Regions from separate parts of the Bacteroides cellulosilyticus genome, predicted to be linked through region 1. Evidence: riboswitches for the same ligand, from Rfam matches in the RefSeq annotation. Region 1 holds a riboswitch; each other region holds the start of a gene.
The links. Region 1 has a riboswitch for cobalamin ahead of K6V21_RS16220 (cysteine-rich CWC family protein). Riboswitches for the same ligand answer to the same signal wherever they lie in the genome.
Positions count from the first base shown of each region.

Region 2: another riboswitch for cobalamin. It lies ahead of K6V21_RS23715 (GNAT family N-acetyltransferase); the one in region 1 lies ahead of K6V21_RS16220 (cysteine-rich CWC family protein).
Region 3: another riboswitch for cobalamin. It lies ahead of K6V21_RS20295 (TonB-dependent receptor); the one in region 1 lies ahead of K6V21_RS16220 (cysteine-rich CWC family protein).
Region 4: another riboswitch for cobalamin. It lies ahead of K6V21_RS26145 (TonB-dependent receptor plug domain-containing protein); the one in region 1 lies ahead of K6V21_RS16220 (cysteine-rich CWC family protein).

Region 1 is NZ_CP081903.1:4,382,410-4,385,581, reverse strand. It holds gene K6V21_RS16230 (biotin/lipoyl-containing protein) at 1-103, opposite strand, end outside; gene accC (acetyl-CoA carboxylase biotin carboxylase subunit) at 122-1,633, opposite strand; gene K6V21_RS16220 (cysteine-rich CWC family protein) at 1,626-1,856, opposite strand; cobalamin riboswitch at 1,922-2,126, opposite strand; cobalamin riboswitch at 2,219-2,438, shown strand; gene nrdD (anaerobic ribonucleoside-triphosphate reductase) at 2,572-3,172, shown strand, end outside.
Region 2 is NZ_CP081903.1:6,153,093-6,156,264, forward strand. It holds gene K6V21_RS23710 (sensor histidine kinase) at 1-1,096, shown strand, start outside; cobalamin riboswitch at 1,188-1,392, shown strand; gene K6V21_RS23715 (GNAT family N-acetyltransferase) at 1,621-1,923, shown strand; gene K6V21_RS23720 ((4Fe-4S)-binding protein) at 1,933-2,163, shown strand; gene K6V21_RS23725 (tryptophanase) at 2,233-3,172, opposite strand, start outside.
Region 3 is NZ_CP081903.1:5,343,407-5,346,578, forward strand. It holds gene K6V21_RS20285 (DUF4251 domain-containing protein) at 1-549, shown strand, start outside; gene K6V21_RS20290 (hypothetical protein) at 730-963, opposite strand; cobalamin riboswitch at 1,134-1,342, shown strand; gene K6V21_RS20295 (TonB-dependent receptor) at 1,467-3,172, shown strand, end outside.
Region 4 is NZ_CP081903.1:6,810,080-6,813,251, reverse strand. It holds gene K6V21_RS26145 (TonB-dependent receptor plug domain-containing protein) at 1-1,604, opposite strand, end outside; cobalamin riboswitch at 1,654-1,857, opposite strand; gene K6V21_RS26140 (serpin family protein) at 1,959-3,172, shown strand, end outside.

The sequences.
Region 1 (3,172 bases):
TATCCACATCGTAGATTCTTCCATCAACATTCAACCGGACTTTATTATCTTCTTTACTGACCAACGTCACATCGGCAACGCGGTTTCCAATATGTATTTCCATTAACTACTTCCTCCCTCTTTAAATACGTAAAACTCCTTTTTGCAAACCGAACTCACGCCAGCGACTGATAGGACGACCATCAGACGATTGCGTGGAAGAATTCTCTTCCAGGTTCATCAGGTAATCTATATAAGCGGCAATCATGGCAATATTCTCAATTTCTTCATTATTACTGTTAGGACGCTGCAACATACGCGAGTTTTTCTCGATAAACAGCGTGTTGTATTCTCCCTTTACGAAATCGGGGTTGTGCATGATGCGCTTCAGATAAGTAAGATTGGTCTTCAATCCGGTAATTTTATACTCATACAGCACACGGCGCATACGCTCAATGGCATACTGCCGATTGGTGGCCCATACGATCAGTTTTCCGATCATGGGATCATAATAGATAGGAATCTCATACCCTTCGTAAACATAGCTATCGATTCGGACACCGATACCGTTCGGTTCAGCCAATAACTTAATGATTCCCGGAGACGGCATGAAATTATTCTCTGTATCTTCCGCACAGATACGACATTCGATAGCATGTCCCCGCTGAAACAAATCTTCCTGTTTAAGATGCAACGGATAACCGGCTGCAATCATGATCTGTTCTTTCACTAAGTCCACACCCACCACTTCTTCGGTAATGGGATGTTCCACTTGCAAACGGGTGTTCATTTCCAGGAAATAGAAATAACGGTGCTTATCAACCAGAAATTCGATAGTACCTGCACCCGAATAGTTCACTGCTTTGGCGGCAGCCACAGCCTTCTCTCCCATCTCTCTGCGTAATTCCGGAGTGAGGAAGGGAGATGGACTTTCCTCCACAATTTTTTGATTTCTACGCTGAACAGAACATTCGCGATCGAATAAATGAATCACATTGCCATGATTATCACCCAATACCTGAAATTCAATATGATGGGGTTCCTCCACAAATTTCTCCAGATATACCGTATCGTCACCAAAAGCAGACATAGACTCCGAGCGGGCGGTATTGTAAGCCTCAACCACTTCATCCTCACTATGTATCAGTCGCATACCTTTTCCACCACCACCCATAGAGGCTTTCAGCATCACGGGATAGCCGATCTTATTACATATCATCACAGCCTCCCCGGCACTCTGCAAGGGTTGTTCCGTACCGGGAACTACCGGTACTCCGGCTGCAATCATGTGTTTACGGGCTGAGATTTTATCACCCATCGCTTCCATTGTTTCGGCAGAAGACCCGATAAAAATAATGCCTTCTTCTTTGCAACGACGGGCAAAGTCGGCATTTTCAGATAAGAAACCATATCCGGGATGGATGGCATCCGCTTCATGCTGCCGGGCAGCACGAATTATATTCTCTATATTCAAATAACTGTCTCTGGAAGCTGCCGGACCTATCAAACAGGCTTCATCGGCATACATGACGTGTTTTGCTGCACGATCCGCTTCCGAATAGACAGCTACTGTACGTATTCCCATCTCTTTGCAGGAACGCATTACACGTACAGCAATCTCGCCTCTATTGGCAATCAATACTTTTTTAATCATTGTTCTTCTGTTTATCGCAAAGGGGTGCATCACATACATCCATAACAATACCCTCTTTGACTGCCGTCAGACAGTCATGACATAAACAGCCCGGATAATTCTTTTGCAAATAAGCACGTTGCTGCTCATTCAGTCGTACCGTAGCGCAATGGCATGACAAAATCCGATCGTGCATACACTCAAAGGTTGCACCACAACGCGGACATACCTTTTTCATAGGCATCCCTCTCGCATTAATTAAATTAAAACAATTATTCGTTCGTACTGTTCCCCTAATCCCACGAGTAGCAACAGACTTTAACGAATGGCAGGTCTTCTGACTGACTCCCTTTCTGATTCCTTCCCGGCCTCCAATTCACAGCCAGTGGCTAAAGTATTTATCAAGAAAGTTATGGAGCTTCACAGCAGCGGGACTGTCCGGGATTTACACCCGATTCCCTTTTAATCCAAATGACAGAAATGTTCATCCGAAACCAATTCGGGGCAAAGATAGTGGAAATTATCATTGGAGATGCTTTTTAAAACAAAAAATATAAGCAGGGAATATTTTTTTCTATCATCCGTTGGATTATTGATTTTATTTCTAACTTTGTCAGCGATAACGGTTTCCAAATCACCGCAAGCGTGAAACGGAATTAAAAGGGAATCCTGTGAAAATCAGGGACTATCCCCGTAGCTGTAAGTTTCATCTCCCTACCATGTGGAGAAAAGATTGTGGCATTCTTTAGCCACTGGTCCTGCAAAGACCGGGAAGGCGCCACAACGGAAACAAGTCAGAAGACCTGCCGATATCTGTAATCATTCAGGCTTTCGGGTGAAAAGCGATAGAGTGCATCCTCCAAGATTCATTTTATTACTTACTCTCCTTATTTTGTCGTTTGATTTAGTATAGCTAACTAAACAAAGAATATTTATTTGTTAAATCTTAAATTACAGGTATGATCAATTCGGAGACTTTCATCGTCAAAAGAGATGGGAAAAAAGAAGCGTTTTCACTTGATAAGATCAAGAACGCAATTAGTAAAGCATTTTTATCTGTCGGCAGTTTTGCCACACAAGATGTGATCACCAACATACTCAGCCGCGTGAACATCAGTGATGGAACCAGTGTAGAAGATATACAGAACCAAGTAGAAGTGGCACTGATGGCTGAACACTATTACAGTGTAGCAAAAGCGTTCATGCTATACAGACAGAAACATCTGGAAGACCGGGAAGTACGTGACAAGCTCCGTTTCCTAATGGATTACTGCGATGCCTCCAACCCTGCCACCGGTAGCAAGTATGACGCTAACGCCAATGTGGAAAATAAAAATATAGCCACACTGATAGGCGAACTCCCCAAATCGAACTTCATCCGTCTGAACCGCCGTTTGCTGACTGACCGCCTGAAGGACATGTACGGCAAGGAACTTTCAGACCGCTACATCGAATTGCTGAACCAACACTTCATATACAAGAATGATGAAACCAATCTTGCCAATTATTGCGCAAGCATCACCATGTATCCGTGGCTGATCAGCGGAACCGCATCCGTAG
Region 2 (3,172 bases), 1.8 Mb from region 1:
GGGAGAGATTTCACAACATATCATCCAAATATACAAGCGACTGCGGGAAACCAAAGAGGCACTATACATTGAGCGGGAGAAATTGATCACCCACTTACAAACCTCGCATGAAGGATTGGGCGTATTCAATAAGGACAAGAAAGAAATCCTGGTCAACAACCTGTTTACACAGTATAGCAACCTGATTTCGGACTCCAACCTGCAAACAACAGAGGAAATATTCTCCATCAGTGAGTTCCAGAAAATCACGGATTTCATCAACAAGACTCCCAAGCGTCCGGGCAAGGAAGAAAAGCGTATGTCTATCAGCATCAATAAGAATGGACGTATGTTTATTGTAGAATGTATTATATTCCAGGACTTAAGCTTCGAGATATCCATCAACGACGTCACCCAGGAAGAAGAGCAGATACGCCTGAAACGCCAGTTGACACAGAACATTGCACATGAACTGAAGACCCCGGTCAGCAGTATACAGGGCTATTTGGAAACCATCGTCAACAATGAAAACATCTCCCGGGAGAAGATGCAGACATTCCTGGAGCGATGCTATGCTCAAAGCAATCGGCTAAGCCGACTGCTACGCGACATCTCCGTATTAACGCGTATGGACGAAGCCGCCAACATGATCGACATGGAGAAAGTAGACATCAGCCTGTTGGTAGGCAATATCGTAAACGAGGTATCCCTGGAACTGGAAGAAAAGCATATCACCGTAGTCAACTCCCTAAAACCGAAGATACAACTACGGGGAAACTACTCCCTGCTATACTCCATTTTCCGCAACCTGATGGACAATGCCATTGCTTATGCAGGCACGGATATACGCATCAACATCAGCTGTTTCCGCGAGGACGAGAATTTCTACTATTTCAGTTTTGCCGATACCGGCGTAGGTGTCTCTCCCGAACATCTGAACCGCTTATTCGAACGCTTCTACCGGGTAGATAAAGGACGCTCACGCAAACTGGGCGGTACGGGATTGGGATTGGCTATCGTAAAGAACTCGGTAATCATCCATGGAGGTACCATTTCGGCCAAGAACAACCAGGGTGGCGGATTGGAATTCGTATTCACGCTGGCAAAGGAAAAGTAAGAAGCGGTTAGTGGTAAGTGATTAGTGATTAGCGGTTTGTGATTGCATAAAAAAATAATCACTTATCACTAACCACTAATCACTTTTTTCCTTATCTTTGCGATGCATTGGTTTACTGTCTTTGTTCGGAGACGGTAATTAAAAGGGAATCAGGTGCAAATCCTGAACAGTCCCGCTGCTGTAAGTTTCATGATAGGTTGCAGGCAAACTACCAATAGCCACTGGAAGTCCGCTTCCGGGAAGGCGCCTGGCAACAGAAACAAGTCAGAAGACCTGCCATGCACTGTTTTTATCACTGCTTTCGAGGAAAAAGCGTTGAGTCTAAATGAAACGGGCAAATCGTCCCATCATTTCATTCATCCACTCTGCTTCAAAGAAAGTAAGGAACAATAAACTCTGCCAAGTTTATTTGAATGGTGTCCGGTCGAAGGGATTTCGCCCGGACATTTTATTCTGTAACTTTCCCAAAACAAATTTCATCATCCGCGTGTTATACATACAGTAAACAATTAATACGAAGAGTTATGGAAGCAGATTATGAACTGATCGACAATGAAGAACGTCACCAATATGAGTTCCATGTCGATAAATATACTCCAAAGATTGAGTATATAAAATCAACGAATGGGGAGATTTACCTGACACACACCGAAGTACCCACTCAACTGGGTGGTAAAGGCATCGGCAGCCAGTTAGTAGAAAAAGCATTAAAAGATATAGAAAAACAAGGACTTAGATTAGTACCTCTCTGCCCGTTTGTAGCGGGATACATTCACAAACATCCCGAATGGAAAAGAATTGTAATGAAAGGTATTCACATTCAATAATAAATAGTTATGAATATAAAGAAAGAATATACGAACGGGGAAGTGACCATCATCTGGCAACCCGGCCTGTGCCAACATGCAGGCATTTGTACCAAGACCCTTCCGAATGTGTATCATCCGAAAGAAAAACCGTGGATAACGGCTGAAAATGCAACGACGGAAGAATTGATCGCTCAAATCAAGAAATGCCCGTCAGGAGCATTAAGTTACAGAATGAATAACGAGAAAGAAGATAAATAAAAGAAATGAGGTTACCCCTTCAACATATGAATTCGGGTAACCTCATTTGTATTATGAAAAAGAAAGTAGTTATGTACGTTCCAATTGAACAGTGAAATGACGCATCAGGGGAGCCTCCCAAGTAATACGGACTCCATTAGTAATACTTTCACGACGGTCGAAAACATTCTTCAACGCTACTGCTATTACATTCATGTGATTATCCGTATATACGCGGCGGGGAATAGCCAGGCGCAATAAATCCAGTCCGGTAAAACGGTTCTCACGGGTAACCGGATCACGGTCTGCCAGAATATAACCGATTTCACATCCTCTGATACCGGCTTCAAGATATAGCTCAACCGTTAGAGTCTGTGCCGGGAATTCCTTCTTCGGTACATGCGTCAGTACCTTCGTTGCATCCACAAAAATGGCATGTCCGCCTGCTGGACGCTGATAAGGAATACCGTATTCATCCAACTTCTTTGCCAGATATTCTACCTGACGGATGCGGGTTTCCAGATTATCAAATTCCGTATTCTCATCCAGTCCTGTGGCAAGTGCATTCATGTCACGACCATTCATACCACCGTAAGTAAGATACCCTTCATATTGCACGCAAAAGCCTTTGGCACCTTCGTACCAATCTTTTTTTCGTGTAGCAATGAAGCCTCCCATATTGACGATACCATCCTTCTTGGCACTCATAGTCATACCATCTGCCAGGTCGAACATCTCTTTCGTAATTTCCTTTATCGTTTTACCGCTATAGCCATCTTCACGCATTTTGATGAAGTAAGCGTTTTCCGCAAAACGTGCGGAGTCAAACAATACAGGTTTATTATACTTATCCGCAAGAGCACGGACTTCACGAAGGTTCTGCATGGATACGGGCTGTCCGCCGGCCGTGTTGTTCGTAATGGTAACGATGATAAACGGTATACGGTCAGCATGCTCCTGCAATGCTTTTTCCAATTTCACAGGATCGACATTGCCTTTAAAAGGTATTTCCAACTGAGTATTCTTCGCT
Region 3 (3,172 bases), 960 kb from region 1:
GTTTTCATAGGTGCATCCACAGCCATGTATGCACAGGAAAGTAAAAGTGAAAACCGCCGTGCAGAGCGTAAAGCACAGCGTGACGCAGAAAAAGCCAGGGAAAAAAGAGAAGAAGCACGGGCATATGCCGATGCTGTACAAGCTATCAACAACAGAAAATTCGTACTGGAAGCTGACCGTATTACGTTTAAAAGAGGACGAAGTGCTTTCGTTACATCAAATACCAACTTTGTTCTTTTAAACGGTGAAAAAGCATCCGTTCAGGTTGCTTTCAACGGCCCCTATGCAGGTCCTAACGGCATTGGCGGTATAACCGTAGACGGAAGAGTGGGTGAAGTTAAAACAGCCACAGATAAAAAGGGAAATGTAACTTGCAGTTTCAGTGTGATGGGTGTCGGAATTTCCGCACAAGTTTCCATCAGATTAACCCACGATACCAACAATGCATCCGTTACAATCAACCCGAATTTCAACTCAAACAGATTGTCACTGGATGGCAAAGTAATACCATTATCCGAATCGAGCGTATATAAAGGACGGTCGTTCTAATTACTGCTTCCCTAAATTGTACAATATATAGAGATATATCCGTGAATAAATATCATGTTCTTTTTCACGGATATATCCTTTATTTATAAATTGTGGCATCTTCACACAGAGATGTACCATTGCGACAATCATAAAACTCAAAAGTTTCTCTCATGTCCAAAAGTACTGCATCTGTCCATTCTACTCTCCGCTCCATTGACTTAACTTATTTCTCATTTCTTCAGTAGTTATCACTTCTCCCCGTTTCATCTGCTCCAATGCATTATCAACCTTTTCCTTTAACTCTGGAGAGAAGTAAAGAATATCATCCGGACAACGTCTATCCAATAAAGTCTCAATTTCTTCTAATAGGCGCTCATCGTTTACCGCCAATAGGCGTTGAAACAATAGTTGTTTACGTTCCGCTGTTTTCATGAAGCATTGTTTTTATTATACTACAAAGATAGTCTTTTTAATTTATTACGGATATAAACGACAAGACAGAATTCATATACTAAGCACTTTTATCTCCCCTACTCCCCCCTCTTTCTATGCCACAGGGAACATTTTCAAGGATGCTTTTTGTTCAGACAGACTTTTTTCATATCTTTGCAGCGGTTTTTGGTTCCATACCTCCCTGTCGCTATGGGGAGGATGGTGAAAAGGGAATCAGGTGTAAATCCTGAACAGACCCGCTGCTGTAAAATCCGTTTCAAATCTTGAATATACCCAATTAGCCACTGTCCGTAAACCGGATGGGAAGGCATTCAAAGATGGATAAGTCAGAAGACCTGCCAAAAATGATATAGTTTTAATGCTTTCGGGAAATAAAGCAGAAAAAACATTTAGTCTGGCAGTTCTTTATCCTCCATAAAGAATTCTCTCTCTTCATGTATATCCTCCCGAAAGTAAGTCATAAATACTTTAAAAAGACTGAAATGAAAGTTTTTTCATGTGTATTATTTATGCTGACTTGTCTTTCGCAGATAAGCATAATGGCACAAAACAAAATTACTCTATCGGGAAAGGTGACAGACCAGCATGGCGCTCCTTTATCTTTGGTGACGATTGCCGTAGAAAACACCTCATCCGGAACCTATACGGATGACAACGGCCGGTATTCCCTACAAGTCATACCCGGAAAACATACTCTTGTCGTATCTTTAGTAGGTTATCAAACTGTAAAGACACCCCTTAATATCCAGCAAAACAAAACACTCAATTTTACATTGGAAGAAAGCTCTGTTGTCCTGAATTCCGTTGAAGTATACGGAAAGACCCAGACACAGAAAGTGAAAGAAGGGGCTTTCTCTGTCAATGCTCTTGACATAAAACCCATCGTCAATTCACTAAACAACCTCAATGACCTGGTGAACCGGACAACGGGTATCAAGGTCAGAGAAGAAGGAGGTGTCGGTTCGGATTTCGATTTATCCATTAACGGTTTGTCAGGAAATTCCGTCCGCTACTTCCTGGATGGAATGCCACTGGACACCAAAGGAAGTGGCGTTTCGCTCGCTAACCTGCCGGTAAATATCATAGACCGGATTGAGATATATAAAGGTGTAGTTCCTGCAAGCCTGGGAACGGATGCATTGGGTGGTGCTATCAATATTATCACAAAAGAGGAAAAGAAGAACTATCTGGATGTCTCTTACAGCATCGGTTCATTTCATACACACAAGGCAGATCTGAACGCACAAATAGTGGAGCCCAAAACAGGACTGATTATCAAGCCTACCGTCGGAGTGAACTATTCGAAGAATGACTATAGGATGAAGGACGTGCAAATGCGGGATGAAAGTGGCGACAATTTCATTTATGGTAATCCTAAACGTTTCCACGATGACTACTTCTCTTTACTGGCACAAGTAGAAGCCGGGGTTGTCAACAAATCCTGGACAGACGCATTTTTTATTTCCGCTTCTTATTCCAAGACAGACAAGGAGTTGCAAACCGGCTCCGTTCAAGGCAAAGTCTATGGTATGGCAGAAAAGAACTCGGATGCCTGGAATATCTCGGCACGTTACCGGAAACGTGACTTCGTTTTAAAGAATATGCAGTTGAACGCCTCCCTTTCTCACACCTGGGACCATTCAATAACCGTGGATACTGCCTACCGGCAATATTACTGGGATGGCGGCTATATAGTGAGCCCGCGCAATGAAATTACGGGCAAAGGACCGTCCATGCGCCACTATAAACGTCCGTTGACCATTGCCCGCGCTAATCTGGACTATCAGTTGAACGAACACCACAACTTTAATCTGAACTACCATCTGAGCCGCACCGGCAACGACCGCTATGATGATTTGGATGACACTTTCGAGGCTTCCAAAGACATTGTGACCAAGCATATCCTGGGTTTTTCATACAACCAGTCACTTCTGAATGGAAAGATGGAAAATGTGTTTTTTATAAAAGATTACATCAACCACCCGAATATCCGACAAACTGACCAGGGCAGCGTGACGGGCTCTAATGAGGTGCGGGGAAGCACCACCAAGAACTATTTGGGTTATGGTGCCGGGCTTCGGTACACTATCGCAGAATTTCTCGCCGTAAAAGTATCCTACGAACATAGCGTGAGACTTCCCATTGCACGCGAACTGTTGGGCAACGGGGTCACCATCAATGCCAACGT
Region 4 (3,172 bases), 2.4 Mb from region 1:
ATTGCCAGGTTAATATCCGTACCAATAGTTTCGACTTTACCTAAATTCATCATCTTCCAGATAAACATAGTGGGTATTGCCACGATTTTATCTTTCACCCGATTATAATAAGCATCTACTGAAAGGCTTAGATAGTCGATAAATTCCAATGAAGTAGAATTCCACGTTGTACCTACATTGAATTGCCGGGTAACTTCAGGCTTTAAATTATGGTTGCCAATTATCAGATAATACAAATCATTGAATGTCGGCGTACGGAAGATATCTTTGTATGAAGCCCTGAAACGTAGACCAAAATCAAAAGGTTTCCACGACAGGCTGACAGCGGGTGAAAGGCGTTTACGGTCTGCAGCAGCTTTTCCTGTCCGTACATTCTCTGTAATATAAGTATTCAGCAGAGAAGCGGTAGCAGAAAATTGGTTGCTTTTATAGTGTGTGGCTATTGCTGTTAAATAGGTGAAACGTTCCGGATATTGATTGTTCTGTAAAGTTGTTGACAAATAGTTATAGGCGAAATCCTGTGCTAATGAGAAAGATAACCCTTTTACCGGTTCGCTCCATAGGGTAGCGGATAAGTAAGTCTCAGTCTGGCGGAAACGATTGTCTGTAATGCCGGAAGATTCATTATTATAGTCCCGGTTCCAGCTGAAGTTAAATTTTCCACTTGCTTGTAGCTTCCATTTCTCTGAGAATCGGTTCTCATACTTCAATTGGCCGAAATAATTACGGTCATATAGTCTTTCGGCAGCATACGGATTGTCATAAATCACTCCGCCGGGTAACCCTCTTTCCGAATCAAAGAGATAAACTTTGGCTTTCAAATCCTGTTTCTCATTCAGAGTTACAAACAAATTTAATTCCGCCCGATAAGTCTCTATATCACTATTGTTTCGTTTGGAGTCAATCAGTTTATTCCCATTCCACATTTTGAAAGGATAATTGCCGTCCGCCCGTAAATAATCAGCATAGGCAGAAAGACTGAAACGGTTACTTAATTTCTGAGCATAAAATAGAGAAGGATTAGCAAGCCCGTAAGAACCGGTTTTCATATTTGCAAGCAACCGGAAAGGTCGGTTACTGAAATCCGGACGTGCGGTTTCGATACTTAAAGCACCGGCAGAGGCAAACATCTTCGCTGTCTGGTAAATATTATCACTCTGACCAATGCTGAGTTCCAGTTCGGAAACATTGTCTAACGAAAAACGGGAGATATCTACCTGCCCTGACTGACAATCACTGACAGTCACTCCATCATAGCTGACTGCTGTATGTTGCGCTCCCAAACTGCGTACAGAAACAGTCTTTAATCCACCAATTCCACCATAATCCTTAACGCTGACTCCCGAGAAATGACGAACTGCATCGGCCACATCCGATACTCCCAAACGTTCCATATCAGTTTTCTTCATCTGTTGGAGCGGGGCGGTTGCTGAGAGAGCCCGTGGCACACGCCGACCTTTTATCCCCACTTCCGGAATGGCATGTACTTTTCCCGTAATGGAGTCTCCCGTCTGTTGTGCTTGCAGGCTGGCACAAAAACAGCACACAAGGCAACACAAACAAAACCGTAGCCAGATGTACCGACATAGATTATCTTTTATCATATACAGAAAGCTATAAAATAGATACACCTCATGCCCTTTCCTCGAAGGCATAAAAAATGATCGGTTTTGCAGGTCTTCTGACTTACTCCGGATTTGCCGCCTTCCCACCATACGAATATTGGCAGTGGCACAGGTGATTGGCAAATCCTGCAATAGGAGATCACAGCAGCGGGACTGTTTGGGAGTCACACCCAATTCCCTTTTCATGGAGTATACCGAAAAGCATACTCCAACAAAACCGGGAGCAAAGATAGGAAAGATTTATGTTTAATTTGTAATGTGGTGCAGTATTTTATAAATTTATGCATTTATTCTAACAGAGTAACTTAATAGAAAACTAATACTATAATGCTTATGCTAAAGAAAACTATTGCTGCGCTAAGCCTACTCAGTATCCTTGCAGCTTGTCAAAATGATGAGACCCCCTCTCAACCGGAACCAAAACCACGTCAAGACATCAATCTCACCCGTGCGGAACAAGATTTAATGGACAAAGGTACAGACTTTGCTTTCCGTTTCTTCGATCAGGTGTGCAGTACCGAAAAGGAAAAACCGAATGTTTTTGTGTCTCCATTGAGTGCATCACTTTGCTTATCAATGATTACTAACGGAGCTTCGGGCAATACGCTTACTGAAATGCAGAACGTATTGGGATTTCCTGCCGCTTCTTTCTCTCTTGATGATCTGAATAACTATAATCAAAAGCTAACTTCAGCTTTATTGGATTTAGATAATACCACTCAATTAGGAATCGCCAATTCTATTTGGGTAAAACAAGGTTTTAAAGTTTACGATTCTTTTGTGGAGGTGAATAAGAAGATGTATGATGCCCAGGTACAGGAACTTGATTTTACATCTCCCACAGCGAAGGATGTGATTAACCGGTGGTGCGCTGAGCAGACGAATAATTGTATAAAAGAGGTTATACAGAGAATACCGGAAGATGCACGTATGTATTTGATTAATGCACTCTACTTCAAAGGCATTTGGAAGAGTCAATTCCAAAAATCGGATACTCGCCAGGAAAATTTTACTAATTCTGATGGTACTGAGCAGAAAGTGAACATGATGAATCAGACAGAAACGTTTAATTATGCTCAGAACTCAGCATTCTCCATCGCAGAATTGCCGTATGGCAATGAAGCTTTCAGTATGGTGCTCTTATTGCCTGCCGTGGATAAGACTTTAGATGAGAGTTTGTCCGAGTTGACTTATGAAAACTGGAAGGAATGGAATGCAGCTTTGTCGAGCAGGCAATTGCAGGTTAAACTTCCCCGTTTCAAAGTGGAGTATGACAAGATGCTCATAGAGGATATGGTTGCTATGGGGATGAAGGATGCCTTTGATGGTTATAAGGCTGATTTCTCTAAAATGTCGGCTGCCGAGTTATATATTGGGCTTTTGCAGCAATTTACTTATGTAAATGTAGATGAGGAAGGTACTGAAGCAGCGGCTGTTACAGTTGGTGGAATGTTGGAAACTTCTGCCGGGCCATCTACTCCTATATCTTTCTATGTAGACCGTCCTTTTGCTTTCGTAATTAAGGAAAAGAGTACGGGAGCAATTCT